Regions from separate parts of the Streptomyces sp. NPDC057565 genome, predicted to be linked through region 3. Evidence: riboswitches for the same ligand, from Rfam matches in the RefSeq annotation. Region 3 holds a riboswitch; each other region holds the start of a gene.
What was found. A riboswitch is a leader RNA that binds a small molecule or an ion and turns the genes downstream of it on or off. The one in region 3 is predicted to bind cobalamin.
Positions count from the first base shown of each region.

Region 1: another riboswitch for cobalamin. It lies ahead of ACFU8W_RS01775 (CbtB-domain containing protein); the one in region 3 lies ahead of ACFU8W_RS43685 (ribonucleoside-diphosphate reductase subunit alpha).
Region 2: another riboswitch for cobalamin. It lies ahead of ACFU8W_RS07460 (prenyltransferase/squalene oxidase repeat-containing protein); the one in region 3 lies ahead of ACFU8W_RS43685 (ribonucleoside-diphosphate reductase subunit alpha).
Region 4: another riboswitch for cobalamin. It lies ahead of ACFU8W_RS23190 (ABC transporter substrate-binding protein); the one in region 3 lies ahead of ACFU8W_RS43685 (ribonucleoside-diphosphate reductase subunit alpha).

Region 1 is NZ_JBHVFU010000001.1:407,686-414,966, reverse strand. Features, by position in the region: gene ACFU8W_RS01790 (tetratricopeptide repeat protein) at 1-262, shown strand, start outside; gene ACFU8W_RS01785 (GNAT family N-acetyltransferase) at 643-1,140, shown strand; gene ACFU8W_RS01780 (CbtA family protein) at 1,218-1,991, opposite strand; gene ACFU8W_RS01775 (CbtB-domain containing protein) at 2,020-2,238, opposite strand; adenosylcobalamin (AdoCbl) riboswitch at 2,241-2,391, opposite strand; gene ACFU8W_RS01770 (histidine phosphatase family protein) at 2,518-3,096, shown strand; gene ACFU8W_RS01765 (Asp23/Gls24 family envelope stress response protein) at 3,402-3,896, shown strand; gene ACFU8W_RS01760 (hypothetical protein) at 4,098-4,265, shown strand; gene ACFU8W_RS01755 (dihydrolipoyl dehydrogenase family protein) at 4,424-5,863, opposite strand; gene trxA (thioredoxin) at 5,981-6,352, shown strand; gene ACFU8W_RS01745 (aldehyde dehydrogenase family protein) at 6,437-7,281, opposite strand, start outside.
Region 2 is NZ_JBHVFU010000003.1:38,460-45,740, forward strand. Features, by position in the region: gene ACFU8W_RS07440 (ECF transporter S component) at 1-93, opposite strand, end outside; gene ACFU8W_RS07445 (ABC transporter ATP-binding protein) at 90-1,799, opposite strand; gene ACFU8W_RS07450 (energy-coupling factor transporter transmembrane component T) at 1,799-2,968, opposite strand; gene ACFU8W_RS07455 (SCO2322 family protein) at 2,965-3,651, opposite strand; gene ACFU8W_RS07460 (prenyltransferase/squalene oxidase repeat-containing protein) at 3,648-4,910, opposite strand; cobalamin riboswitch at 5,018-5,152, opposite strand; gene ACFU8W_RS07465 (MBL fold metallo-hydrolase) at 5,184-6,221, opposite strand; gene ACFU8W_RS07470 (aldehyde dehydrogenase) at 6,446-7,281, shown strand, end outside.
Region 3 is NZ_JBHVFU010000061.1:5,114-12,394, reverse strand. Features, by position in the region: gene ACFU8W_RS43690 (ribonucleotide-diphosphate reductase subunit beta) at 1-676, opposite strand, end outside; gene ACFU8W_RS43685 (ribonucleoside-diphosphate reductase subunit alpha) at 676-3,072, opposite strand; cobalamin riboswitch at 3,216-3,354, opposite strand; gene ACFU8W_RS43680 (GNAT family N-acetyltransferase) at 3,394-3,894, opposite strand; gene mctP (monocarboxylate uptake permease MctP) at 4,017-5,672, opposite strand; gene ACFU8W_RS43670 (DUF3311 domain-containing protein) at 5,669-5,923, opposite strand; gene ACFU8W_RS43665 (GntR family transcriptional regulator) at 6,125-6,889, opposite strand; gene ACFU8W_RS43660 (extracellular solute-binding protein) at 7,195-7,281, shown strand, end outside.
Region 4 is NZ_JBHVFU010000012.1:198,974-206,254, forward strand. Features, by position in the region: gene ACFU8W_RS23175 (acyl-CoA dehydrogenase) at 1-1,553, shown strand, start outside; gene ACFU8W_RS23180 (acyl carrier protein) at 1,839-2,099, shown strand; gene ACFU8W_RS23185 (beta-ketoacyl-[acyl-carrier-protein] synthase family protein) at 2,096-3,319, shown strand; cobalamin riboswitch at 3,395-3,583, shown strand; gene ACFU8W_RS23190 (ABC transporter substrate-binding protein) at 3,619-4,686, shown strand; gene ACFU8W_RS23195 (FecCD family ABC transporter permease) at 4,770-5,777, shown strand; gene ACFU8W_RS23200 (ABC transporter ATP-binding protein) at 5,774-6,568, shown strand; partial or broken gene ACFU8W_RS23205 (PRC-barrel domain-containing protein) at 6,680-7,000, opposite strand; gene ACFU8W_RS23210 (hypothetical protein) at 7,197-7,281, shown strand, end outside.

The DNA of each region.
Region 1 (7,281 bases), on a different contig from region 3:
GATCCTGGGCGGACTGGTCGAGGAAGCGCCGGAGCAGGTCGCGCCGCGGCTGCTGCTGGCCCGCGCCTACTACCACTCGGCGCGGCTCGGCAAGGCCGAGACGGAGCTGCGGGCGGTGCTGGAGCGCGACCCGGTGGAGCACTATGCGCGGCTGATGCTCGGCCGCACCCTGGAGCGGCAGGGCCGGCAGGAGGAGGCGACGCCTCACCTGAGGATGGCGGCGGCGATGTCCGGGGACTTCGGCGAGGACATAAGCAGCTGAGACGGCGGGGCTCCGGGACGGACACTGTCCGACGAGGGACGCCCGCCCTCATTCCCGGCCGCTGTGGGTGCAAGACGGTGGGCCCGGTCGGCGAACGCATGCCGACCGGGCCCACCGCTGCGGACGGACCGTGTCCACATGCGTCGGCCTGGGAGGTGGCGGCTGCGTCGACCGGGGCCCATGTCAGCGGAAGGCCGCCACGTGGTGCTCCGCCCAGTGCGCGAAGGTCAGGGCACTGCTACCCCCCTTCAGGCAGCAAAAATTCCGATAATTCCGGTGCGCCGAAGGTCGCCGCCGTGATAGTCCGACGGGTCATGGGAGATCTTGTGACACCTCGACTCGTACTCCACCCGTTGAGTCCCGCCGAGGCGGAAAACGTAGTGGCCCACCGTCCGGGGCCGGGTGCCCTATGGGCACCGGAGTACCCCACCGACGGCGACACGGCCGGGGCCAGGCATTTCTTGGAGCATTGCGCCGACTCCGGCAACCCCCAGCCGTTCGGCGCCTACGAGATCCGCCTCCGCCAGGACGGGCACGCCATAGGCGGAGTGGGCTTTCACGGCGCTCCGAACGCGGAGGGGCAGGTGACGATCGGCTACGGCCTGACCCCTGCGGCGCGCGGCAAGGGGTACGCCTCCGAGGCGCTGCGAGCGCTGCTGGAGTTCGCCCGCGACGAGGGCATCGCCGCCGTGAACGGCGATGCCGACCTCGACAACATCGCGTCCCAGCGCGTCATGGTGGCGGCAGGCATGCGTTTCGTCAGGGCGGACGACCGGGTCAAGTACTTCATCGTCGAATGGTCGGACACGCCGGAGGTGCCGGACACAACGGAGGTGACGTACGTGGTTGAAGCCACCGCCGCGACGGACGCCGTATAAGAGGAGCTCAGGGGCAGAACCCGCCGGGACGCTCCGGCGGGTTCTGCCGTCATACGGCCGACGAGTCGGCCGGCGCCTCAGCTCGCAGCGGCGCCCGCATGGGACGTGGTACCGCCCCCGGACGTCATCGCACCGGTCTTCGGCACGAGCAGTCGCTCGGTCAGATAGCCGAAGACCAGACCGAAAGTGGTCCACAGCGTGGCCTGAACGGCGAGAGTGGCGAGGCGGAACTCCCACAGCAGACTGGCCGGGAAGTCCTTTCCGACCTCATTGAACGAGGGCAGGAAGGCGTAGGCCAGCCCGATGACGAGCACATAGGCGGCGGACGCCGCAATGGACGCGTTCCAGTTGCCGAGGCGGGGAGCCAGCCGCTTGCCGAAGATGACGGCAGCGACGGCCAGCAGCACGCTGAGGGCGACCATCAGGAAGAACAGGGTGGTGCGTTGGCCGATCGTGTCGGGGTTTCCGACAGCCGGCGGATTGGCCGGGTACTTGAGGAATGGCACGACATACACGGTCAGCAGGGCACCGAACGCAATCAATGCGGCCGTGGCCCTCGGGCCGAACCTGCCGATGCGGCCGAGGGCGTAGCAGAAGACCAGCGCGGCGATGCCGCCGATAGCCACGCCGAAGACCAGGACACCGGTGGCGAGACCCGCGGTGGACTGCATGGTGCGGCTGACGAGCTCCTCGCCGCCGCCGTGGTCGTGGCTGTGAGCCTCTTCGAGGGCGATCGCCGCGTTCACCCGGGATTCACCGAGGAAGTAGGCGACCGCAAGAGCGAGCGCGCCCGCGGTAAGTCCGGCCAGCATGCCGCGGACGAGCAGGGCTCTGACGGATATGGAGTTCATGAGGGGTTCCCCTGAGGTGCGCAGCGTGTCAGTGGCAGGGGAAACCGAGCAGGTGGCGACCGTCGTGAACCCACTCGTGGACACCTTCGCCGGAAATGAGGGCGGTGGCACCCTGCTCGGCGCCGACGAAGTACAGGAGGACGAGCATGAGGATGCCGAAGAAGACCGCCCACGGGGCAATGGCCTTCAGCGAGATGGGGGTGATGGCGGGTGTTGCAACGCTTGCGGGGGCAGCAGTCTGTGCCATGGCAGAACCTCCTGAGGGAACACGCGTCCCGATCGTGGTGCCTGAAGACGACAGTGCCGGGTCTGACTTCCCGTACAGGTACGGGTTCACAGTGGCGCGACCGTGCCGGATTCTCACCGGACTTCCATCACACCGTCGTCATGTTCGTCGCGACCATACCGCCTGCGGGCACCCGCCGCCATGGCGCCATCCGCGGGGCCGGAAGACCCGGAGGCCATGGTGTGCTTACCCGAGAGTCCACAGTTCAGGGAGTTGACACCGGTGTTGACGGTACAGGTGATGTTGATCTCACCGGCGCTCAATGCGGCGCTGCGTGAAGCCCGTTTCGACGGCGACGCCCCGCTCGACGCGTCCGGTGTCCGGCGGGCGCGTGCGGCCGCGGACGCGGTGCCTGCCGCCGACCGCCGGGTGTGCGGCGCGGACGAGCGGTGCGCCGGGACCGCCGAGGCGCTGGGGCTGCGGTCCGAGCCCGAACCGTCCCTCCGTGGCTGGGACTTGGGGCGCTGGAGCGGGCGGCGGCTGGCTGAGGTGAGCGAGGCCGAGCCGGAGGCGGTGTCGGACTGGCTGTCCGGCCCTTCGGCGGCACCGCACGGCGGTGAGTCGCTGCTGGACCTGTGTGCGCGAGTAGGCGGCTGGCTGGACTCGTTGCATCGGGACGGCGCCGGTGACGGCCGCGTGATCGCCGTGGTCGAACCCGCAGTGGTGCGCGCTGCGATCGTGCATGCGCTGGGCCTTCCGCCGCAGGCGTTCTGGCGGTTGGACGTCGCCCCGTTGACGCTGACCGAGCTCAGCGGCCGGTCCGGCCGCTGGAACCTGCGCTGCGGGCGGTCCCTGAGCGCCGGAACCGTCGCCCCGTAACCCGGCGTCGTCCTTCACACCGCCGGACCGGCCCGCCCCGCCCGTGACGTCAGGTCACAGCATCTCTCCGGCGACCGGTCGGTCTGTTCGAGTCCGTCGACGGAGAGACCGAAGCGGGCGTGGAGACGGAGCCCAGGAAGGTGTGAGGACGAGAAGGGGCAGTCCGCCCACCCGCCCCTCCTCTCCGCGCGGGGCCCGTCCGTGGGTCCGCCCATACACCCGTACCGCTCGAGCGATGCGGACAAATGGTACGTAAAATGGCCAAGGCGTTCGAACCCACCTTCTCTTCGGAAGGGCGACCGACCATGACCGATCAAACACAGGTGAAGCGGCCCGAAACCACCCGCTCGCAATCAGAGGCCACGCACGAAGCGGGACCGCACGGTGGAAACCGCCGAACGGAACCCGGGTCGCGGGGCCGAACCACGATCGCCGACGGTGTGGTGGCGAAGATCGCCGGACTGGCGGCCCGGGGTGTGCCCGGAGTCCAGGGCATGGGAGGGGGATTCGCCCGCGGCATGGGGGCCGTGCGGGAGCGGGTGCCCGGAGCGGGAGGTCAATCCGTCACCAGCGGTGTCAAGGTCGAGGTCGGCGAGGTCCAGACGGCGGTCGACCTGTCGATCATCGTCGAATACGGATACCCGATCGTCGAGCTCACGGGCGACGTCCGGACCGAAGTGATCGCCGCCATCGAGCGGATGACCGGCCTGGAGGTCGTGGAGGTCAACATCCTGGTGACCGACGTGAAGCTGCCCGACGAGGAAGAGGAACAGCAGGCGCCGGAGAGGCGGGTCGCGTAGCGGTTCGCCGGACCGGATCGCGCGTGGTCGAGAAGGCCCGTCGGACCGCCTCGTCGGCCCGAAACCCCGGCTGTCCCGTGTGATCCACTGCGGTCCTCCCGGCCAGGGATTCCCGGCCTTGGACGGCACTACGGGCCAGAGCGGTCGTCCGCCACGCGGGGACATGCCCTCCGGCGCATACTCGAAGGTGGCCCTGAAAGATTGGGGGACGCAATGATCGTCCTCGGAGTCATTTTGCTCGTGATCGGCATGGTGGCCGGAATTTCCTTCTTGTGGACCATCGGCGTCGCACTCGTGCTGATCGGTGCGGTCCTCTGGATTCTCGGTGCTGTCGGCCACGGGATCGGTGGACGGCGCCACTACTGGTGAGAGGCGGAAAGAACGCTTCGCCCCGCGAGCTGACCGGCACTTCGGGGACGTAGGTGCAGCGTGCATCTGCGCGGGACGACGCACCCCGGAGACGGGTCCCGACGTCCCTCCGGGGGACGTCGGGACCCGTCGCCGACGCACCGGCTCACCAGCCGTACTCAGCCGCGGTACGCCTCCAGCAGGCGCAGCCACACCTCGCTGATCGTCGGATAGGCGGGGACCGCGTGCCAGAGCCGGTCGATGGGGACCTCACCCGCAACGGCGACCGTCGCCGAGTGCAGCAGCTCGCCGATGCCGGGGCCGACGAAGGTGACGCCGAGTACGATCTCGCGGTCGAGGTCGACGATCATGCGCGCGCGGCCCCGATAGCCGTCCGCGTACAGTCCGGAGCCGGCGACGGCGGCGAGGTCATGGTCGACGGCGCGGACCCGGTGCCCGGCGCGCTCGGCCGCGGCGAGGGTGAGCCCGACGGAAGCGGCCTCCGGGTCGGTGAAGACGACCTGGGGGACGGCCGCGTGGTCGGCGGTGGCTGCGTGTGCGCCCCAGCGCTCGGTCGACAGCGGCGCGGTGCCCTGCGCTCGGGCTGCGATCGCGGCACCCGCGATGCGGGCCTGGTACTTGCCCTGGTGGGTGAGGAGCGCCCGGTGATTGACGTCGCCGACTGCGTACAGCCAGTTGCTGCCCTCGACGCGGCAGCTGTCGTCGACCTTCAGCCAGGATCCGGGCTTCAGTTCCACCGTCTCCAGCCCGAGGCCGTCGGTGCGCGGGGCACGGCCGGTGGCGAAGAGGATCTCGTCGGTCTCGATGCGCTCGCCGTTGTCCAGCTCCACGGTGACCGGCCCGTCGGGGCCGGCACGTCGCACGGAGGTGGCGGAGACGCCCGTACGGATGTCGGCTCCGGCCTCGGTGAGGGCCTCGGCGACCAGCTCGCCCGCGAACGGCTCCATCTTCGGCAGCAGCCCCTTGCCGCGGATCAGCATCGTCACGTGCGCGCCGAGAGCCTGCCAGACGGTGGCCATCTCCACGCCGACGACTCCCCCGCCGACGATCACCAGTCGGCCCGGCACCTCCTTGGCGCTGGTCGCCTCGCGGCTGGTCCAGGGGCGGGCGTCGGCGACTCCGGGAAGGTCGGGAACGACGGCGCGGCTGCCGGTGCAGACGGCGACGGCGTGCCGGGCGGTCAGCCGGTGTTCGGAGCCGTCAGGGCCTGTGACGGAGACCGCCTTCGTACCCGTCAGGCGTCCCTGACCCCGGTAGAGGTCCGCCCCGATCCCCTTCAGCCAGGCGACCTGTCCGTCGTCCTTCCAGTGCGAGGCGTAGTCGTCACGGTGGGCGAGAACGGCCTCCGCGTCCAGGGGGCCCTGAACAGCCGCGCTGAGTCCGGGGACCTTGCGCGCATCGGCGCGGGCCACGACCGGGCGCAACAGCGCCTTGCTCGGCATGCACGCCCAGTACGAGCACTCGCCGCCGACGAGCTCCGTCTCGACGACCGCCGTGGACAGTCCGGCAGCCCGGGTCCGGTCCGCCACGTTCTCACCCACAGGCCCCGCACCGATCACCACGACGTCGTACACAGCGTTCTCCACAGCATCTGTCATGGGGGACAGTCTGACCGGGGGTGTGAGCCCCGGCCACATGGGCAGGCGGAATAGCGCAGAACCGGGCACCGTTGTGCCGGACACGTCCGAACGGGCACAGGAAGAGGTAACGAGAGCATGAGCACCGTAGAGCTCACCAAGGAAAACTTCGATCAGGTCGTCAGCGAGAACGAGTTCATCCTGATCGACTTCTGGGCTTCCTGGTGCGGCCCGTGTCGGCAGTTCGCGCCGGTGTACGACGCGGCGTCCGAGCGCCACGGCGACCTGGTCTTCGCCAAGGTCGACACGGAGGCGCAGCAGGAACTGGCGGCGGCCTTCGAGATCCGGTCCATTCCGACCCTGATGATCGTCCGGGACAATGTCGCGGTGTTCTCCCAGCCGGGGGCCCTGCCGGAGACGGCGCTCGAGGACATCATCGGGCAGGCCCGCAAGCTGGACATGGACGAGGTCCGCAAGTCCATCGCGGACCAGCAGAAGGGCGAGAAGTAGGCAGCGCGGGCGAGCGACGCCGCAGGGGTCCGGCCGGCGAACCGGCCGGACCCCTGCGGCGTGCCCGCCACCCTTGAGCTCCTCCTAGAAGGGGTGGCCGGACGGTTCGCGGCGGACGGTCGTCCAGCGCAGGTCGGTGAAGGCCTCCAGGTTGGCCTCGCCTCCGAAGCGCGCCCCGGTGCCTGACGCGGCGATGCCGCCGAAGGGTGCGACCGCCTCGTCGTTCACCGTCTGGTCGTTGATGTGGGCGATGCCGGTCGGGATCCGGTCGGCGAGTTCCAGGCCGAGGGCGGTATCGCGGGTGACGATGCCGAGCGACAGCCCGTACGGGCTGTCGGCGGCCAGCGCCGCGGCCTCGTCCAGGGTGTCGAAGGACCGCACGGGGGCGACCGGACCGAAGACCTCCTCCGCGTATGCGGGCGTCCGGCCGTCGACGTGGGTGAGGACGGTGGGCCGGTAGAACAGGTCGCGGTGAGTGCCGCCCGCCGCGAGCTTCGCGCCCCGCGCGGTGCTCGACTCGACCAGCCGGTGGATCTTGCCGAGCTGGCCGCGGTCGATGACCGGGCCGAGATGGACCTGCTCACGGTGCGGGTCGCCGACCGCCAGCGCCTCCGCCTTCGCGGCGAGCCGCTCGACGTACTCGTCGTGCAGCGAGGCGTGGACGAGGTGGCGGCCGGTGGTCATGCAGATCTGGCCCTGGTGGAAGAAGGAGCCCCAGGTCGCCTGGGCCACAGCGCCTTCCAGGTCGGCGTCCTCCAGGACGACGAGGGCGGAGTTGCCGCCGAGCTCGAGGTGGACACGCTTGAGGAGCCGCCCCGCGGCCTCGCCGACGGCGCGGCCCGCCGTGGTGGAGCCGGTGAAGGAGATGACCGGGACGCGAGGTTCGGCGACGAGCGCCTGTCCGGCCTCGGCGCCGCCGGGCAGGACGT
Region 2 (7,281 bases), on a different contig from region 3:
CGGCCCGAGCCGGACCGCCCGCGCCTGCCGGTCGCCGGTGCGCCGGTCCCTCGGTGTTTCGGCCGCTCGTACGGCCCGTTCCCGGGGCGTCATGCGCCCTTCTCCAGTGCCGCGCGTACCTGCGGCACGGTCAGCCACTCCTGCGGGGCGAGTATCTTCGCGGTCTGCGGTGCGAACGCCGGGGACGAGACCACGACCTGCCGGGTCGGCCCGTCCGCGACGATCTCCCCGTCGGCGAGGATCACCACCCGGTGGGCCAGCTCGGCGGCGAGCTCCACATCGTGGGTGGCCAGGACGATTGCATGGCCCTCGGCCGCCAGACCGCGCAGCACGCGTATCAGGCGGGCCTTCGCCGCGTAGTCCAGGCCACGGGTCGGCTCGTCGAGCAGCAGCAGCGGGGGTCGCGCGGTCAGCACGATCGCCAGTGCCAGGGCGAGGCGCTGCCCCTCGGAGAGGTCGCGCGGGTGGGTGTCGTCCGGTACGTCCGGCAGCAGCTCGGAGACCAGGGCCCGGCAGCTGCCCGCCGCGGCGCCCGCGTCCGCGTCGGCCGCCGCGCACTCGGAGGCGACCGTGTCCGCGTAGAGCAGATCGCGCGGTTCCTGCGGTACGAGCCCGACCCGGCGCACCATGTCGCGCGGCGGTGTGCGGTGCGGGGCCAGGCCGCCCACGTGGACGGTGCCGGCCGTGGGCTCGACCGTGCCGACGAGGGTGGCGAGCAGCGTGGACTTGCCCGCGCCGTTGCGGCCCATCAGCGCGACGGTCTCGCCGGGTGTGACGGAGAGCGTCACCCGGCGCAGCGCCTCGACGCGACCGCGCCGCACCCCCAGACTCTCGGCCCGGACGATCGCTTTCCCCGCGGGACCCGGAGCGGGCTCCGGCTCGGGTGCGCGACGGCGTCCGAACAGCCCACGCCGTACCGGGGCGGTGGGCAGCGGTGGCGGGGCAGCGGGCGTCGTCGACGGGACGGCCGACGGTGGCTCGGCCGATGCCAGTCGTTCCCGCAGACCGGTCGCCCGGCGTCGCGCATCACGCACGGAGAGCGGCAGCGGTGTCCAGTCCGCCAGCCGTCCCAGCGCGACCACCGGTGGGTGGACGGGGGACACGGCCATGACGTCGGCGGGCGCACCCGTCACGGGTGCGGCGCCCGGCGAGGGCAGCAGGACGACCTGGTCCGCGTACTGGACCACGCGTTCCAGCCGGTGCTCCGCCATCAGGACCGTCGTGCCCAGGTCGTGCACCAGCCGCTGGAGCACCGCGAGGACCTCCTCGGCCGCCGCCGGGTCCAGGGCGGACGTCGGCTCGTCCAGGACCAGCACCTTGGGGTGCGGGGTCAGCACGGAGCCGATCGCGACCCGCTGCTGCTGGCCGCCGGAGAGCGTGCCGATCGGCCGGTCGCGCAGCCCGGCGAGGCCCAGCAGATCGAGGGTCTCCTCGACCCGCCGCCGCATGACATCGGGGGCGAGCCCCAGCGACTCCATGCCGTACGCAAGCTCGTCCTCGACGGTGTCGGTGACGAAATGGGAGAGCGGGTCCTGGCCCACTGTGCCGACCAGATCGGCGAGTTCGCGCGGTTTGTGGGTGCGGGTGTCGCGGCCGTCGACCGTCACCCGGCCGCGCAGCGTGCCGCCCGTGAAGTGCGGTACGAGACCGGAGACGGCCCCGAGAAGCGTCGACTTGCCGACCCCCGACGGACCGACGAGCAGCACCAACTCGCCCTCCGGGACCGTCAGATCGACGCCGGACAGGGTGGGGTGCGCCATGCCCTCGAACTGCACCGAGACCTGCTCGAACCGGATCATCACTGCCCCTTCTCGGAGTGCGCGACGGGAGCCCCGGCCGGACCACCCACCGGGGGCGGCGCGGGCGCCACCACCGCGGGCAGCAGCCCGATCAGCACCGCCGCCGCGGGCCACAGCGGGAACACCGGCGCGACCAGGGGTACGACCCCGGGGTGCAGCGCCTCCGGGTCGACGCTGCCCGCCAGGATCATCGCCGTCGCGACCATCGCACCCGACCCCGCCACCAGCCAGGCCCGCACACCCCACCGGTCGGGCCGGTAGCGGGTACGGACCGAGCGGGCGCCGCCGAGCCGCAGTCCGGCCGTCGCGGCGACGAGCCCGGCGAGCAGCAGCGGCAGACCGTAGACCGCACCCTGCGAGGCCAGCAGGCCGTACGTACCGGCGCAGACCCCCAGCAGACCGCCGAGGGTGAGGACGTTCGTGGTGTGCCGGACGGCGGGCGGGACCTGCGCCGTACGCCCGTACCCGCGCGCGTCCATCGACGCCGCCACGGCCACCGACCGCTCCAGCGCACCCTCCAGCACCGGCAGTCCGATCTGCAGAACGGCCCTGATGCCCCCGGTCGGGCGGCCCCGCAGCCGGCGTGCGGTGCGCAGGCGCACCACATCGGCGACCATGTTCGGCGCGAACGTCATCGCGACGACGACGGCGACCCCCGCCTCGTACAGCGCACCCGGCAGCGACTTGAGCAGCCGGGCCGGGTTGGCGAGCGAGTTCGCCGCGCCGATGCAGATCAGCAGTGCGGCCAGCTTCGCCCCGTCGTACAGCGCGAAGAGCAGCTGCTCGGCGGTGACCCGGCCGCCGATCCTGACACCCTGCGCCCAGTCGGGCAGCGGGACTTCGGGGAGGGTGACCACCAGGTGCGTACCGGGGATCGGCGAGCCGAGGACGACGGAGAACAGCAACCGCACGGCGACGACGAACAGTCCGATCTTGATGAACGCCCCGTACGAACGCGCCCACGGCGCATCCGTACGGCGCGCCGCCACGACATATCCGGCCACGCCCACCAGCAGCCCGAGCAGCAGCGGATTGCTGGTCCGCGACGCGGCGGTGGCCAGCCCGAGCGCCCACAGCCACCAGGCCCCGGCGGGCAGGGCATTGCTGCGGGTCGCCGCGGGCGCCCGCAGTGCATGGCTGAGCCGGACCGCGCCGGGGGAGGCGGTCATCCGCGCCGGCGGCGGGCCTGCAGGACGGCGGCGATGCCGAGCAGCAGGACGGCACCGAGCCCGACGAGCACGCCGGTGGACGGACCGCTGCGCCCGTTCCCGGGGTGGGAGGACGAGGGAGAGGCGGACGCCGTGTGCCCGCTGCCGGAGACCTGCTCACCGCAGCCCGAGGCGGGGTAGCCGGAGATGGCGCAGAGCAGGGCGTCGCTGCTGTAGCGCAGCGGCTTGGCCACCGAGGCGAGCGCCTCGGCGGTACTCGCCCCGGGGGCGACCTGCGCACAGGCGGTGCGCAGCGCGGGCGGCGTCTCCCCGGCCGGGGCGTCCGCCGCCGTGCCGGGGTCGATGACGAGCGCGACGCGCTTGGTGCCGTCCTTGGCGGGGGTGTCCGCGCAGACCGTCGCGAAGTCGGGGCTGCGGCGCGGCTTCGCCGAGTCCTGGGAGTCCTCGCTCACGGAGAACCGGAAGCCCTGCACCGCCCCGTCGTCGGGCCGGACGAGCGAGGGTCCCTGGGTGGCGTAGGCCCAGCCGGACCCCTTGCCCTCCCAGAACGACCAGTAGCGGTAGCCGGCCGCATGGGCGGTGCCCGCGCCGAGCACGGTCAGAGCGGCGCCGAGCACCAGCAGCAGCGCGACGGCCACCCGTCCGCCGAAGGCATGCCCCGCACGATTCCCCGCCCGGTTCACGGCTGCTTCCGGCGGCTGCTGATCAGGAAACCGATGCCCGCACCGGCGGCGAGACCGATACCGACCAGCCACCACACCCCGAGACCGGCGTCGTCGCTGGTGCCGTCCTGGGCCGAGAAGTCGTCCGGGGTCGCACTGGGCGTGATGACGGCGGCGGGCGCGGGACCGCTCGCGTTCAGCTCCCGGATCAGGTCGACGCCACCGAAGTCGCGGGCGTCGGCGCCGGTCGCGTGCGCGGCCAGGACCAGCTGGGCATAGGCGGCCGGGCCGCTCTCCTCGGCCCAGCTCCTGGAGTTCTTCTGCAGCCAGCCGACCGCGTCGGCCGCCTTGTTCTTGTGGCCCGCGGAGGCCAGGGCGACGACCGCGTCCGCGGTGTTGCCGAAGTCGGGCTGCGGGGTGGTGTCGTCGGAGCCCGGCATCGGCGGCAGGTTCAGATGGTTGCCGTTCTTCGCGAGGGCGCCCGCGAGGTGGAAGGCGCCGTTCTGGGCAGCCTGCTCCGGCTTGACGACGTCGCTCGTCCGGCAGGCCGGCGGCTTGCCCTCGACCGTGGCGTTGTCCCCGGCGGCCAGCCCCTTGCCCATCGAGCCGAGCACGGCGGCCGCGGTGGCATCCGCGTTCGCGGCGAGCTTCCCGGCCTTGTCGGGCTGGTACGCGAACGCGCCCCCGTCCTTGCCGCCGCACGGGATCGCGAGCGCGAGCAGTGCGTCGTACGGGGTTTTGCCGCCCGGATTCGTCATGTCGCCGATCCGCTGGCCCTGCCGGGCCAGCGCGCCGATCACGATCGAGGTGGAGTTGGCGTCGCTGGGGGAACCCGCGTTGTAGCCCCAGCCGCCGTCCTCGTTCTGGATGGACTTCAGCCAGCGGACGCCGTTGTTCACGATGTCGCCGTGCCCGCCGATTTCCGCCAGCGCCTGCACCGCGGCGGCGGTCGCATTGGTGTCCAGCATGGTCTTGGCGTCGCACGGCTTGGAGACATCGGCGCGGTACGAGGCGTAGGCGCCGCTCGCGCACTGCTGGGCGATCAGCCAGTCCACCGACTTCGTCGCGGGCACGACCCCCTCGACGCGCTGGGCGAGGAAGGCCAGCGACTGCCGCCAGACCCCGTCGTACGTCGGGTCCTTGGTTCCGTACAGCCCGGAGGGCAGCGCGACGGACGGGGTGGGGGAGGGGGACGGTGCCGCGACCGCGGCCGGGGCAGCGGCCGCACAGAGCACGGTGGCGGTGGCGGCGAGCGCTGCTGCGCTGCGGCGTACGGTCATGGCGGGCTGAGCCTCTCCTGGTGGGAAACCGGGCACAGGCACACTCAGGCACCAGGCTCCGGCCCCGTATTCCTCGACGGTGCCGGCCACCGGGGTTCCGGTGACGCGAGCCGGTCACGACCGCGGACAGGGCAGCCCGACTCACCGCTGTGTCAGCGGCTCACGGTTGCGTGGTCAGTGCCGGATTCGCACCGGCTTCCCCCTGAACGGGCATGATGACGACTCGCACATTCTACCGGGGCGTAGCCGGCCCCTTCCGGGCGGAGGGCTGCCTCACACAGCGACGTACGTCACGGGTCCGCTGCCCGGCACCGCCTCCGCGCGCCCCAGCTTCACCAGCCGGCGCACATGAGCCTCCGCCTCGGAGACGGCGATGTTCCGCGAACCGTACGGGATCTGCTCCCAGGGCCGGTTCCACTCCATCCGCTCGGCCAGTTGCCATGGCGTCAACGGGGTGGCGAGCAGGGCGAGCAGTCCGGTCAGCCGCTCCTCGTGATGGTCGAGGAGTTCCCCTACGCGCCCCGCCGCGTCCGCGAACGGGTGCTGGTGGGCGGGGAGCACCTCGGCGACCCCGAGCCGGCCGATGCGCTCCAGCGAGTCCAGGTAGTCGCCCAGGGGGTCGGTGACCGTCGCATCGTCCGGGTCCTCGTACAGCCCGATGTGGGGGCTGATGCCGGGCAGCAGATGGTCACCGGAGAAGAGACGGCCGCGGCCGGGCAGACCGGCCGGGTGGTCCTCCTCCAGGTGCAGGCAGACATGGCCGGGGGTGTGGCCCGGCGTCCAGATCGCCCGGAGCCGCCGGCCCGCGAGGTCGAGCAGCTCGCCGGGGACGATCTCGCGGTCCGGGAGGGCGGCGCGCAGTCCGGGGAGCGTGCGCATCCGGCCGCCCGTGCGGGCGGCGCGCAACGGGGCGAGGTGCTCCTCCGGTGCGCCGACCGCGGCGAGCTTCGCCGCGAGGTAGCTCAACCAGGTGCCCGGTTCGGATTCGCGGGTGCGGCGCACGATCGCGGTGTCCGCGGCGTGCATCGCGATCCACGCCCCCGATGCCTCGCGGACCTGTCCGGAGAGTCCGTGGTGGTCGGGGTGGTGGTGGGTGATGACCACGCCGTGGATGCCTGCGATGTCCACACCGACGGCGGCGACTCCGGCGACCAGGGTGTCCCAGGCGTCGGGGTCGTCCCAGCCGGTGTCGACGAGGACCGGCCCGCGGTCGGTGTCGAGGACATGCACCAGGGTGTGGCCGAGCGGGTTGTCCGGGATCGGGACCTTGATGGACCACACGCCGCCGCCGTGCTCGGTCACCTGTGTCATGGGCTCCCCATCTCTCGCGTCGGCCGGGCCGCGCTGTGCCACCCCTACTGTAACGAGAACTTGTTCCATTAGTAGCCCAAGTCGACCATCCGTGCGGGGGTGTTGCAGCGCCCCCGTCCGGGGCGTGGACTCCTGGAACTGGAACTGGTATCAGTTCTGACACGGAGTCAGATATGAAATCAGGTGTGGAGTCGGTACGTGCCGGGTCGCGGGAGGCAGCAGCCATGACCGAGCTTGTGGAACACGGAAAACTGTTCATCGGCGGGGAGTTGGTCGATCCGCTCGGCCGGGACGTCATCGAGGTGATATCGCCCCACACCGAGCAGGTCATCGGTCGGGTGCCGCACGCCTGTGAAGCGGATGTGGACCGGGCTGTCGCCGCCGCCCGCCGGGCCTTCGACGAAGGGCCCTGGCCGCGCGCGTCCCTGAACGAGCGGATCGAGGTGATCACGCGGATCAAGGACGCGTTCGCCGTGCGGCACGAGGAGATCGCCCGCGTGATCAGCTCCGAGAACGGAACTCCGTACAGCTCCAGTGTGATGGTGCAGGCGCTCGCCGCGATGATGGTGTGGGACGCGGCGATCACCGTCGCCCGCACCTTCCCGTACGAGGAGCGCCGCGACGGCGTCCTCGGGCCGCTGCTGGTGCGCCGGGAGCCGGTCGGGGTGGTCGCGGCCGTCGTGCCGTGGAATGTCCCGCAGTTCACCGCCGCCGCCAAGCTCGCGCCCGCGCTCCTGGCAGGCTGCTCCGCCGTGCTCAAGGTCTCGCCCGAATCGCCCCTGGACGCCTACATCCTGGCCGAGATCGCCGCCGAGGCCGGGCTCCCCGAAGGGGTGCTGTCGATCCTTCCGGCGGACCGCGAGGTGAGCGAGTACCTGGTCGGCCATCCGGGCGTCGACAAGGTGTCGTTCACCGGCTCGGTCGCGGCGGGCCGCCGGGTCATGGAGGTCGCCTCACGGAACCTCACCGGTGTCACCCTGGAGCTCGGTGGCAAGTCCGCCGCTGTCATCCTTCCCGACGCCGATCTGGACACGGCCGTCGCCGGCATCGTCCCGTTCGC
Region 3 (7,281 bases):
TGTCGACGACCTCGAACGCGAAGTTCATGTGCATCGTCTCGTCACGGAAGACCCAGTTGGTCCCCGTGGCGAGACCGTGCAGCAGACCGCGCGAGCGGAACCAGTAGACGTACGCGAAGGCGCCGTAGAAGAACAGCCCCTCGATGCACGCCGCGAAGCAGATCAGGTTCAGCAGGAAGCGTCGGCGGTCGGCCTTCGTCTCCAGCCGTTCGATCTTTTCGACCGAATCCATCCACTTGAAGCAGAACTGCGCCTTCTCGCGGATGGAGGGGATCTCCTCCACCGCGTCGAACGCGGCCGCGCGGTCGTCCGGGTCGGGCAGGTACGTGTCGAGCAGCGTCAGATAGAACTGGACGTGCACGGCCTCCTCGAAGAGCTGCCGCGACAGATACAGCCGCGCTTCCGGGGAGTTGATGTGCTTGTACAGGGTCAGTACGAGGTTGTTCGACACGATCGAGTCGCCGGTCGCGAAGAACGCGACGAGCCGGCCGATCATGTGCTGCTCGGCGGGTGTCAGCTTGGCGAGATCGGCGACGTCGGAGTGGAGGTCGACCTCCTCGACCGTCCAGGTGTTCTTGATCGCGTCGCGGTAGCGCTCGTAGAAGTCCGGGTAGCGCATGGGCCGCAGGGTCAGTTCGAAGCCCGGGTCGAGCAGATTCTTGTCGGTTGAGCTCATTACTGGCAGGCCTCGCAGGACTCGGGGTTTTCGAGGGAACAGGCGATCGCGTCCGCGTCGGGAGCCGAAGCCTGCTGGACGGGAAGGGCAGCGGCGACCGTGGCCTGGCCCGACGCCGCCCGCGCGATCCGGGTGGCCGGACGTGAGCGCAGGTAGTACGTCGTCTTCAACCCCTGCTTCCAGGCGTAGGCGTACATCGAGGAGAGCTTGCCGATCGTCGGCGTCTCCAGGAACAGGTTCAGCGACTGGCTCTGGTCCAGGAACGGCGTACGCGCCGCCGCCATGTCGATCAGACCGCGCTGAGGGATCTCCCACGCCGTGCGGTACAGCGCCCGTACGTCCTCCGGGATCCAGGCGAAGCCCTGCACCGAGCCGCTCGCCTCGCGCAGCGCCTCGCGGGTCCGCGCGTCCCACACGCCCAACTGCTTCAGCTCGTTCACCAGATAGGCGTTGACCTGGAGGAACTCACCGCTGAGGGTTTCGCGCTTGAAGAGGTTGGAGACCTGCGGCTCGATGCACTCGTACACCCCGGCGATCGAGGCGATCGTGGCGGTCGGAGCGATGGCGAGCAGCAGCGAGTTGCGCATGCCGGTCCGTGCGATCCGGGCGCGCAGCGCTTCCCAGCGCTTCGGCCAGCTCAGCTCGGTGTCGTAGTGGTCGGGGTGCAGCACGCCGCGGGCGGCGCGCGTCTCGGACCAGGCGGGCAGCGGACCGGAACGCTCGGCGAGGTCGCAGGACGCCTCGTACGCGGCGAGCATGATCCGCTCGGAGATCTTCGTGGAGAGCGCGCGGGCCTCGGGGGAGTCGAACGGCAGCCGCAGCCGGAAGAAGACGTCCTGGAGCCCCATCGCGCCCAGCCCCACCGGACGCCAGCGGGCGTTGGAGCGGCCGGCCTGCTCGGTCGGGTAGAAGTTGATGTCGACGACCCGGTCGAGGAACGTCACGGCGGTACGGACGGTGGCGTCCAGCCGCTCCCAGTCGATGTCGCCGTCGGTCACGAACGAACCGAGGTTGACCGAACCGAGGTTGCAGACGGCGGTCTCGCCGTCGTCGGTGACTTCGAGGATCTCGGTGCACAGGTTCGACGAGTGGACGACGCGACCCGGCTCGGCCGTCTGATTGGCCGTCCGGTTGGAGGCGTCCTTGAACGTCATCCAGCCCTGACCGGTCTGCGCGAGCGTCCGCATCATCCGGCCGTACAGCTCACGCGCGGGCATCGACTTGCGGGCCAGGCCCTTGGCCTCGGCGGCCCGGTACGCGGCGTCGAACTCGTCGCCCCACAGGTCGACCAGTTCCGGCACGTCGGCGGGGGAGAACAGCGACCAGTCGCCGTCCGCGTCGACCCGGCGCATGAACTCGTCCGGGATCCAGTGCGCCAGGTTGAGGTTGTGCGTACGCCGCTGGTCCTCGCCCGTGTTGTCGCGCAGCTCCAGGAATTCCTCGATGTCCGCGTGCCACGTCTCCAGGTAGACGGCGGCGGCGCCCTTGCGGCGACCACCCTGGTTCACTGCGGCGACCGAGGCGTCGAGCGTCTTCAGGAACGGCACGATGCCGTTGGAGTGCCCATTGGTGCCGCGGATCAGCGAGCCGCGGGCGCGGATCCGGGAGTACGACAGACCGATGCCGCCCGCGTGCTTGGAGAGCCGCGCCACCTGGTGGTAGCGGTCGTAGATCGAGTCGAGCTCGTCCAGCGGCGAGTCCAGCAGATAGCAGGAGGACATCTGCGGGTGTCGGGTGCCGGAGTTGAAGAGTGTGGGGGAGGAGGGGAGGTAGTCGAGGCGGCTCATCAGGCCGTACAGCGAGGCGACCTCGTCCAGTGCGCGTACCGACTCGTCCTCGGCGAGACCGGCGGCGACGCGCAGCATGAAGTGCTGCGGCGTCTCGATGACCTGGCGGGTGAGCGGGTGGCGCAGCAGATAGCGGCTGTGCAGCGTCCGCAGCCCGAAGTAGCCGAACCGGTCGTCGGCGCCGTCGGCGAGGGACTGGTCGACCAGCGCGTCGAGCCGGGCCGCGTGGAGTGCCACGAAAGCGGCCGTGCGGTCCGCGATCAGACCCTCGCGGTGGCCGACGGCGACCGAGGCGGAGAACGACAGCGCGCCCTGACCGGCCGCCTCGTCCGCGATGGTGCGGGTCAGGAGGCGGGCGGCGAGCCGGGAGTACGCGGGGTCCTCGGCGATCAGACCCGCGGCGGCCTCGGTGGCCAGCGCGCGCAACTCCGCCTCGTCCGACGCGGCGTTGCGGCCGCGCAGCGCGGCGCCGGCGACGCGGCCGGGGTCGGTGTCGGGCAGATCGGCAGTGAGGTCGGTCAGGGTCCGCAGCAGTGCGGTCCCGGGTCCGTCGTTCGTGGTTCCCGCGGACTCGGCGACTGAAGCCGGATCGGCTGGCGCGATGGTCACGTGGTGCTCTCCCTCGCTCGGCTCGGGGCCGGCGGGGGAGCGGGGCAGCCGCGCGGAGGCATGCCCGGAGAAGGAGGGCAGCCCTGCGTGCGGCGTCCACCGGCCCATCCGCGAGGCCCGGACGTCTGGGCGTCCGGATCGGTCGAGCCGGACGCGCTGTCGGCAGGTCCTCGGACTTTCAGGGTGCGCAAAAGGGCACCGAATACACCGTTGCGGGACAGTTCCGGATTCGCACCGGATTTCCCTGCGGCGACAGCGAGCACGAGCATACATGTGGGGGCCGCCCGTTGAGGCAGCCCCCACATGTTGTGTCACATCGGTTCAGAGACTCAGGCTGTAGGTGAGCAGAGAGAGGCCTTCGACGGGATCCCAGTCCCGTTCCGGCGTGCGTACGAAGCCGAGTCGATGGTAGATCCGGTGGGCGCCGAGCATGGTCGGCTGGGTGGACAGGACGAGCCGCGTGACGCCCTCCGTGGCCCGTGCCCGGTCGATACAGGCGCGCACGAGCGCCTCGCCCGCCCCGTGGCCGCGTGCCTTCCGTGCGACCGCGAGCATCCGGAACTCGGCCTCGTCGGGGCCGGCGATGTCGGCCCACGGATTGCCGGGCGGTGCGTAGGTGACTCCGCCGAGGAGCGTGCCGTCGGCACCGACGGCGACGAGCACGTCGGCCTCGGCGACGCGACGGGGCACGTCCCGGAGCGTTTCGAGATACGGGTCGTCGGCGCCGAAGTCGAGCAGGCCGTCGTCGAGGTAGGCGTGGGCGGTGATCTCCCCGAGGGCGGTGTGTTCCGTCGGGGCGATCGGGCGGATCGAAAGGTCCATGCCGGGAGTGTGCCGTACGGGTGGGACGGCGCCGGACGGGCTGGGTGCAGCCCGTCCGGCCGCCTTGCGATCGCACGCACCGGACGACGCTCCTCATGGGGCAGGCATCGCCGGTCCCGGCACTAGCCGGCGGACGGGCTCGCGTCGGGTGACGGGCTCGACTCGGGCCGGGCCGACGGGAGTTCCACCCGGACGCCCGGGTCGCCCGCGTCCGCCGTGTAGTCCGCCGGGGAGGTCTCGTCGACGCCCGCCGGGGCCTTCACCGCGTTCAGGACGAACGTCAGCACCACGGTCACCACGGCGTTCAGCACGAACGCCGTCAGACCGATGTAGCCGATCTCGCCGATCCCCGGGATCTCCTTCGAGGATCCGCCGAAGTGCGCCTGGGTCGGGCTCGCCACTCCGTACGCGGCGAGCGTGCCGTACACCATGCCGACCGCCCAGCCCGCGAGCAGCGCCCAGCGGTGGAACCACCGGGTGAACAGGCCGCCGACCAGCGCCGGGAACGTCTGCAGGATCCAGATCCCGCCGAGCAGCTGGAAGTTGATCGCGACCGTCTTGTCCATGGTGAGGACGAAGACGAGCGCACCCACCTTCACCAGCAGCGACACCAGCTTGGAGACCTTCGTCTCCTGGGCCGGGGTCGCGTCGGGCTTCAGGAAGTCCTTGTAGATGTTCCGGGTGAAGAGGTTCGCCGCGGCGATCGACATGATCGCGGCGGGCACCAGCGCGCCGATGCCGATCGCGGCGAACGCCACACCGGCGAACCAGTCGGGGAACATGTTCTCGAACAGCTGCGGGATCGCCAACTGTCCGTTCTCCACCTTGACTCCGGCCGCGATCGCCATGAAGCCGAGCAACGCCAGCAGGCCCAGCATCAGCGAGTACAGCGGCAGGATCGTGGTGTTCCGCCGGATCACCTCACGGCTGCGGCTGGAGAGCGTCGCCGTGATCGAGTGCGGGTACATGAAGAGGGCGAGCGCCGACCCCAGTGCCAGGGTCGCGTAGCCCCATTGGCCCGGTTCGGCCGGTGCGAGGGCGCCGCGCGGTTTGCCGGTCGCGGGGTTGGTCTGCGAGAACGCGTCGCCCGCCTTGGCGAAGATGTCGTCGAAGCCGCCCAGCTTGATCGGGATGTAGATGATTGCCACCGCGATGACCAGGTAGATCAGCCCGTCCTTGACGAAGGCGATCAGCGCGGGGGCACGCAGCCCGGAGGAGTACGTGTACGCGGCGAGCACCGCGAACGCGATCAGCAACGGCAGGTCCTTGACGAACCAGTTGGTGTTCTCGCCGCCGCCGACGCCCATCACGTCCAGCACCGCCTGGATGCCGACGAGCTGGAGCGCGATGTACGGCATCGTGGCGAGGATGCCGGTGACGGCGACCGCCAGCGACAGACCCTTCGATCCGAAGCGCCCGCGGACGAAGTCCGAGGTGGTGACGTACCCGTGCTTGTGCGACACCGACCACAGCCGCGGCAGGAAGGTGAAGATCAGCGGGTACACGAGGATGGTGTACGGGACCGCGAAGAAGCCGGCCGCTCCCGCTGCGTAGATCGCGGCGGGTACGGCGACGAAGGTGTACGCGGTGTACAGGTCGCCGCCGAGCAGGAACCAGGTGACCCAGGTGCCGAACGACCTGCCGCCCAGGCCCCATTCGTCGAGAGTGGCCTCGTTGTCGGCCTTGCGCCAGCGCGCGGCCATGAAGCCCATGACCGTGACGGCCAGGAAGAAGAAGATGAAGACGCCGAGCGCGACGCCGTTCACGCCGTCCTTCATGCCGACGCACCCCCCTTGCGGGCGCGCTGGTCACGCTGCCAGAGCTTGTACGCGACCATCGTGAGCGCCGTGGAGATCAGCACCCAGACCATCTGGTACCAGTAAAAGAACGGGATGCCGATGAAGGTGGGGTCCACCTTCGCGTACGAACCCACCCAGAGCATCGCCACGAACGGGGCGACGAGGCAGAGGGCGATGACCACTCTCGCAGGTGTGACTGTCGGTGGTTTCGCGTCTGTTTCTTCAGTCATGCGGCGACTCCGTCCCCTCGCTGATCACCTGTTGTAATGCGCAGGCAATCTAGGGGAGAGTTCCGGCCACAGTCACCCCCTGTCCGCATTGCGGTCCGGCAACGGTGTCACGAAGCCGCCAGGGGGGCCTGCCCGAGGACCGACTCCTGATGCCCTGTTCGTGGATGAACAGTTTGTTCGGTCAGGAGCCGGTCCGCGGCCTCAGTCGGTCGGCCGCTTCAGACGCGCCACGAACTTGTAACGGTCGCCGCGGTACACCGACCGCACCCACTCGACCGGTTCACCCTGTCCGTCCAGGGAGTGACGGGACAGCATGAGCATCGGCAGGCCCACGTCCGTACCGAGCAGACCGGCTTCGCGCGGGGTGGCGAGCGAGGTCTCGATCGTCTCCTCGGCCTCGGCGAGCCGTACGTCGTACACCTCGGCCAGTGCCGTGTAGAGCGAGGTGTACTTCACCAGTGAACGACGCAACGCGGGAAAACGTTTGGCCGAAAGGTGCGTGGTCTCGATGGCCATCGGTTCACCGCTGGCCAGGCGGAGCCGCTCGATCCGCAGCACCCGGCCGCCGGTGGTGATGTCGAGCAGCCCGGCGAGGGTGTCGTCGGCCGTGACATATCCGATGTCCAGTAGTTGAGATGTCGGTTCCAGGCCCTGGGCGCGCATGTCCTCGGTGTACGAGGTGAGCTGCAGGGCCTGGGAGACCTTCGGCTTGGCCACGAACGTGCCCTTGCCCTGGATGCGCTCCAGCCGACCCTCGACGACCAGCTCCTGGAGCGCCTGGCGCACGGTCGTGCGCGAGGTGTCGAACTCGGCGGCCAGGGTCCGCTCCGGTGGCACCGGGGTGCCTGGCGGCATGGTGTCCGTCATGTCGAGGAGGTGGCGCTTCAGCCGGTAGTACTTCGGGACCCGCGCGGTGCGCGTGCCCGCGCCCGTCTCGTTCTCCGTACTGCCGCCCTCGGCACTCATGGCCCGCCTTCCCGACTGCTGCGTTGCTGCCGTCACCTGCTCCTCCGTCTGTCGCGGCTCACATGGTGGCACGGTCCGGTCACGGCTCGTCGCCCTCCCTCAGGTGTCGGTCCTATAACGGACGCGAGTGCACTTCTTATACACCCTTGACACCCCTAAAGGTCTAGGCCAAGCTCCGGGTACTGGTCTAAACCATTAAAGACCAGGTCCCAGCCCCACGGGCAGTACCCGTCGCATGCAATTGTGCGACGGACGGCGATCTCGGGTGGTGGGGGGAATTCTCTTGCATCCCTGAGGAGGGTGTCGTGAAGCGCGGACTCATCGCGGCCATTGGTGTGGTGGCTCTCTTGGCCGGTGCCACTGCCTGTGGCTCGGACGACAAGACCGACAGC
Region 4 (7,281 bases), on a different contig from region 3:
ACCTCTTCCTCGGCAGCCTCCTCGACCACGCCGGCGAGAGCCGCCGCGACCTGTCGGACTTCCTCCGGTTGCGACGCATCGGCACCTTCCTCTGTACGGAGGTGGCGCACGGAAATGACGCGGCGGCCGTCGAGACCACGGCGACGTACGACCGCGTACGCGACGGGTTCGTGCTGCACACCCCGCACTCCGGGGCACAGAAGTTCATGCCCAACACCAGCCCGGCCGGCGGCCCCAAGTCAGGACTGGTCGCGGCGCGCCTGCTCGCCGACGGGGCCGACCACGGGGTCTTTCTCTTCCTGGTGCCGCTCACCGACGACACGGACGCTCTCCCGGGGGTACGCGTCCGCAGGCTTCCGGCGCGCCTGGGCAGCCCCGTCGACCACTGTCTGACCTCCTTCGACCGGGTCTTCGTGGGGCGTGACGCACTGCTCGGCGGTGAGCACGGACGGATCGGCGACGACGGGGAGTTCAGCAGCGTCCTGCCCAACCGCAGGCGTCGCTTCCTCACCTCGATCGCACGCGTCACGGTCGGCAGGATTTCCATGAGTGCCTGTGCGGTCGGCTCCGCGCGCGCGACGCTCGCCGTCGCCGTGCGCTACGGAGGCCATCGGCACATCTCCGGGCCACGTGCGACGGAACGGGTGCGGGTGATCGCCCACCGCAGCCATCACGGCCCGCTCGCCGAGGCCATGGCCACGGTGTTCGCGATGAGCCTGCTGCATCGCAGGGCCCTCGACCGCTGGGAGGAGCAGCTCGAGGCCGGCACGGAGACGGGACGGGCCGAGGCGGAGCGGCTGGTCGCCGTCGCGAAGGGGTGGATCACCTGGCAGGCCCGTGCCGTTGTCATCGAATGCCGCGAACGGTGCGGAGCGCAGGCGCTGTTGGAGAACAACGGCATGACCGAGCTGATCACCGGCGCGGAGGCGGTGATCACCGCCGAGGGCGACAACCTGGCCATCCACGCCAAGGCCGCCGCGGAAATGCTCTTCGCCGCCTCACCGGCCGCGGACGGTGGCACCTCGGGCCGAGCCACCGGAGAGCTCACGGACCCCCGGTTCCTGGGGTGGCTGCATGCGCAGGTGGAGGTCATCTGGTTCGCCCGCGCCAGGGAGCGGATGCGCAGCGCACCGCACGGTGATCCGCTGGCGCGGTGGAACGCGGCGTCCGGGTCCGCCCTGCGGGGCGTCGAGGCGCACGCCCGCCGACAGGCGGCCGAGGCGTACGCGGAGGCGGTCGCGGAACTGCCCGAAGGCCCTGGCCGCGAGAGGCTGGCCGAGCTGGAGCGGCTGTTCGCCCTTCAGTGGGTGGCCCGCAACAGTGGCGATCTGCTCGCCGCCGGCCATCTGACGACTGATCAGGTCAATGCCCTGCCGGACGCCGTCGAGCAGCTCATCGCCGCCGTCGCCGGGCATCTGCCCACCCTGATCGAGTCCTTCGCGCTGCCGGACGAGGTGCTCGCGGACTGGCCCATCGCGGGCGCCGACTACGTCGATGCGTACGACGATCCGGAGGCGTCCTGGCACACCACCGGGGCGCAGGGGGAGCGTTGAAGGCTTCGGGCGAGCGAACCGCCGGGCAGCCGTGCCGGGTACGGGAGGCGGCGGGGCCCTCGGAGTCCGGGCCGTTCTGCCGGCGTACCGGGGGCACCGCATCCGTCCTTTCCCGGTGCTGTACGAAGCCGCGGATGATCGTTGGCGAATCGGTTCGCCGCAAGGCGTAACCGGCAGATCGGGAGTCAGTTACATCGGCGTCGGGACCGTGCGTTCCGCCGTCCCGGGCATCGGCAGAACCTGCATGACGTGCGCGACCTGTACGACCTAGCGAAGAGGAAGATCATGAGCGCGATTCACCCCAAGATCACCGACGTTCTCACGAACACCTTCAAGGTGCCCGCCGCCGAGATCCTTCCGGGTTCCACGATGGACAGCCTGGAGATGGACTCCCTCGCCGTCGCCGAGTTCGCCGTCATCATCAAGGAGACGCTGGGGGTCGAGGCCGACTCCGACAAGCTCTACAAGGACGCCACCCTCGCCGACATCACGACGTTCATCGATGCTGCGATGAGCGGCGATCCCGCGATGAGCGACGCCCGATGAACAGGCCTGCCGTCGCCGTCACCGGTCTGGGGATGATTACCCCGGTCGGCAACGACACCGACACCACCTGGGAAGGGGTGTGCGCGGGGGTCTCACCGGCCCGCACCGTCCCCGAGCTCGAAGGCTGCGCGATCGACTTCGCCTGCACGGTCTCCGGCATCGATCTGGACGAGGCGGTCGGCGGCCGTGCGGCCTTCCGGATGGGGAGGTACGTCAAGTTCGCCGTCCTCGCCGCGCGGGAAGCGGTCGCGGACGCCGGACTGGACCCGGCCGACTGGGACGGCAGCCGGGTCGCCGTGGTCGTCGGCACCAGCAGCGGAGGCTCCGCGGGCCTGACCGAACAGGCCGTCGCCCTCGACCGGCGCGGACCGGGGGCCACTTCACCGGCGGGGATCCTCCTCGCCATTCCGAACATGCCCGCTGCGGAGATCGCCATCCGGATGGGGGCGACCGGTCCCAGCCTGGCGCCGTGCACCGCCTGTTCGTCCGGGGTCACCGCCCTCTCCGTCGCCCGGGACCTGCTGGTCACCGGGCAGTGCGACCTCGCGATCGCCGGAGCCACCGAGTCGATCGTCTTCCCGGTCGCCATGACCGGATTCGCCCGGTCCGGTGCCGCCGCGACGAGGGACGGCGACCTGGCCCGCCTCTGCCGGCCGTTCGCGGCCGACCGCGCCGGTCTCGTCATGGGCGAGGGTGCCGCCGTCATGGTGCTGGAACGGGCGGACGACGCACGGGCCCGGGCAGCGGTCCCGCGGGCGCTGCTCGCCGGGACGGGCGCCACCACCGACGCCCACCATCCCACCAGTCCGCATCCGTCCGGCGCCGTCGCCCGGGCCGCGGTCGAGGCCGCGCTGCGCGACGCGGACTGGGAGGCCGAGGACGTCGAACACGTCAACGCGCACGGCACGTCGACACCGCTGGGCGACGCCACCGAAGCCGCTCTCATCAGCCGGGCCTACCCGCACCGGCCACCCGTCACCGCCCCCAAGGGGGTACTGGGCCACTGCATGGGGGCTGCCGGAGCCATCGAGGCGGGGCTGACGATCCTCACGCTGCAGCGCGGCGTCGTACCGCCGATCGCCAACCTGGACGCCCCGGCGCCCGAGTTCGACATCGACTGCGTCACCGAACAGCCTCGCCACCGGCCCGTCCGACGCGCCGTGAGCCACTCCTTCGGGTTCGGCGGCCACAATGCCGTGGTCGCCCTCCAGCGCCCGTAGGCATGGGGGAGCGGGCCGGGACGGCCGGGGCGCCTGCGGCCCCACCACACCGCCGACCAGCCGCGCGGGGCAGCGTGATAGCTTGCCGAAGCCAGTCAAACTCCACGTAGGGGTCAGGGAATCCGGTGCGAATCCGGAGCTGACGCGCAGCGGTGAGGGGGACGGGCGGGGCCACGGCCACTGGGACGTCCACGGATGTCCTGGGAAGGCGTCCCGTCCGAAGGAACCCGAGTCCGAAGACCTGCTGGCACCTGCCGCCCGGTACCGGGCGGCAGCACTCCGTACACCGGGCTCCGCGCATGGGCCCTGAGACGCAGAGGGACTCCGTGCCGTCCATAGCCAGCCCTGTCCGCGCCGCCGCCCTGCTCTCGGCGGCACTTCTCCTGCTGACCGCGTGCGGCGGAGGGACCGACGACTCTGCAGCCAAGTCAGCCGGTGGCGAAGGCTATCCGGTGACGCTCAGGAACTGCGGCCGCACCGTCACCGTCGCAGCCGCACCGCACCACGCCGTCTCCGTCGACCAGGGATCGACGGAGATCCTGCTCTCCCTCGGCCTCGCCGATCGGCTGGCGGCCACAGCCACCTGGACCGACCCGGTGATGAAGGGACTGGAGAAGGCCAACGCGAAGGTGCCACGCCTCTCGGAGAACCGGCCGTCGTCGGAGAAGGTCCTCGACCAGGAACCCGACTTCGTCAGCGCCTCGTTCGAATCGACCCTCGCCAAGGGCGGCGTCGCCCCCCGAGAGCAGTTCGAGGAGCTCGGTGTCCCCACCTACGTGTCGCCCGCCGACTGCACCGGCAAGGACAACAGCGGCGGCGGCGACGGAGCGCGTACCGAAGCACTGACCATGGACAGCGTCTACGGCGAAGTGCGCGATCTGGCGGCGGTGTTCGGCGTCCAGCAGCGCGGAGACGAGCTCGTCGCCCGGCTGCGGGAGCGGGTGAAGAAGGCCACCGACGGCATCGACGCGTCCGACGCCACCCTCCTCTACTGGTTCTCCGACTCCAAGGCCCCGTACCTGGCGGGCTGCTGCGGCGCACCCGGCGTCATCACCAGGGAGCTCGGAGCGAAGAACGTCTTCGACGACACCCATGAGGAATGGCCGCAGATCAGCTGGGAGACCGTCGCCGACCGCAACCCCGACGTCCTGGTCATCGGCGATCTGACGCGCAAGGCACAGACCGCCGAGAGCGCCGCGAAGAAGATCGAGTTCCTGGAGTCCAATCCCGCGACGAAGAACATGGACGCCGTCAAGCACAAGCGGTACGTGCTCCTCAGCGGCCAGGCCATGAACCCGTCCATCCGGACGGTCGAAGGCCTGGAACAGGTCGCCGCCGGGCTGCGGACGTTCGGGCTCGCCGGGTGACGGACACCGAACGGGGCGCAGCGGTACGTACGGAGCAGGCACCCGGAACCGATACGCACCACAGGGCCGGTGGCGCGCGGGGGCTGCGCGACGGTGTGCTGTGGGCCGCGGGCGTCGCCCTGCTCGGGTTGTCCGTTGCCGTCGCCGTCACCATCGGCCCCGCCCGGATCTCCGTCGCCGACGTCTGGTCCGCGGTGGCCGCCCATCTCGGGGTGGGCGACTCGCGGCTCACCCCGATCCGGGACGGCATCATCTGGAACCTGCGCATGCCCCGTACTGTGCTCGCCGCCGTGTGCGGCGCCGGGCTCGCGGTGTGCGGCACGGTCATGCAGTCCCTGCTCCGCAACCCGCTCGCCGACCCGTTCGTCCTCGGCGTCTCCTCCGGGGCGTCGACGGGCGCGGTCGTGGTCGTCGTACTCGGGGTGGGCGGGGGAGCGGTGTCGATCTCGACCGGGGCATTCATCGGGGCGCTCTGCTCGTTCGCCCTGGTGCTGCTGCTCAGCCACACCCTCGGCGGTACGACGGACCGGGTCGTCCTCTCCGGCGTCGCGGCCATGCAGCTGTTCTCCGCACTGACCTCCTTCGTGGTGATGACCTCGGCCGACGCCGAGCAGACCCGAGGTGTGCTGTTCTGGTTGCTCGGCTCGCTCAGCGGGGTCGGCTGGAGCGATGTGTGGGTCTGCTTCAGCGTGCTCGTCGTGACCCTGCTGATCTGTCTGGGCCACGCCCGTACGCTCGACGCCTTCGCCTTCGGCCAGGACGCGGCCGCCGCACTGGGAGTCAACGTCGGCCGCACCCGGATCGTGCTGCTCTGCACGACCGCGCTGCTGACCGCCGCGCTCGTCAGCTCGGCGGGCGCCATCGGCTTCGTCGGACTGGTGCTGCCCCATGCCGCCCGGGCGCTCACCGGCTCCGGGCACCGGCGGCTGCTACCGGTCACCGCGCTGGCCGGGGCGGTGTTCCTGGTCTGGGTCGACACGCTCGCCCGGACCGTCCTCGACCCGCAGGAGGTGCCGGTGGGCGTCGTCACCGCCCTCATCGGCGTACCCGCGTTCGTTCTGGTCCTGTACCGCACCCGGAGGACCACATGACATCCAACGGCACCGCCGCAGGTCTGCGCGCCCAGCGGGTCTCCCGGGAGGCGGGCGGCCGTCTCGTCCTCGACGGGGTCTGCCTCGTCCCCCCGCCCGGCGCGACCGTCGGACTCCTCGGCCCCAACGGGTCGGGCAAGTCCACGCTGCTGCGGGTGCTCGCGGGGGTCCTCGTGCCGGCGGCGGGCGTGGTGACGCTCGACGGCGAACCGCTCGCCGCGCTCGGCCGGCGCACCGTCGCGCAGCGGGTCGCCGTGGTCGACCAGCACGCCGACACCCAGGTCGAACTGCGCGTCCGGGACGTCGTCGGGCTGGGCCGCATTCCGCACCGCCGCGCCTGGTCGGCGCCCAGCCGCGCGGACGACGAAGCGGTACGCGAGGCGCTGGAACGCACCGGACTCGCCGAACGCAGCGAACAGTCCTGGCACACGCTCTCCGGGGGCGAGCGCCAGCGTGTCCAGATCGCCCGCGCACTGGCGCAGCAGCCGCGTGAACTGCTGCTGGACGAGCCGACGAACCATCTCGACATCCAGCACCAGCTGGAGCTCCTGTCCCTGGTCACCTCGCTGCCCGTCACCGGCGTCATCGCCCTGCACGACCTGAATCTGGCCGCGATGTTCTGCGACCGGATCGTCGTCATGAAGGAGGGGCGGGTGGTGGCCGCCGGTACCCCGGCGGAGGTGATCACCGAGCAACTCATCGCGGACGTGTACCGGGTGCGGGCGGTGGTCACCCAGGACGGCCCGGACGGGCGTCCCTCGGTGCGTTTTCTGCCCGGACGGGCGGCATAGCCGGACATACGGAGCTGGAGGCGGACCCCGGCACCGTGCGGCCCCGCCCCTTGCCTGCCCGCTCCCGGGAACCGCGCCTGCCAGGGGCGCCGGGACCGACCGCGAAACTCACCTGGTGAGGTCGTAGTGACGGTAGAGCTCCTCCTCCTCGGAGACGGAGAGATGCGCATCCGCGTCCACTCTCGGGGCGCCCTTCACGCGGTCCTTCGGATGAGGGATGTGCAGATCGGAGCCGACCCGGCGAGCGCCGTCCAGGGGCACGAAACTCTCCTTCATGCCGAACAGGCCGGTCTTCACCGTGATCCAGTCCGGTCTGCCGGTGGCGTCGTCGAGATACACCCGCCCCACGGTGCCGACCTTCTCGCCACTGGGGTCGTACACCGTCAGGCCGTCGAGCTCCTTGGAATCCGTGAAACCGTCAGTGGCTCCCATGACCGGTTCCTCCTCGCCCGGGCGCGCGTTCTGTGGTCGGCTCCACCGAGGAAGGCACGTCCGGCTTCCATCGCGCCTCACCCGGATGGGCGATGCAACTTCCCGGCCCGGAACCGTGGCCCGTCGCATTCGGGGCGGCAGCGTGCGATGCCGGTGGTGGGGGAACAGCCCGGCGTTGGACCGTTCGAGTGAGGTCGTGACGGGGGAGACGTACGTGGGGCTGCGGACGGGCACCCCGCGCGGCCCGGCCGAACGGCGCGCCGACCGCACCGGTCCGGGCG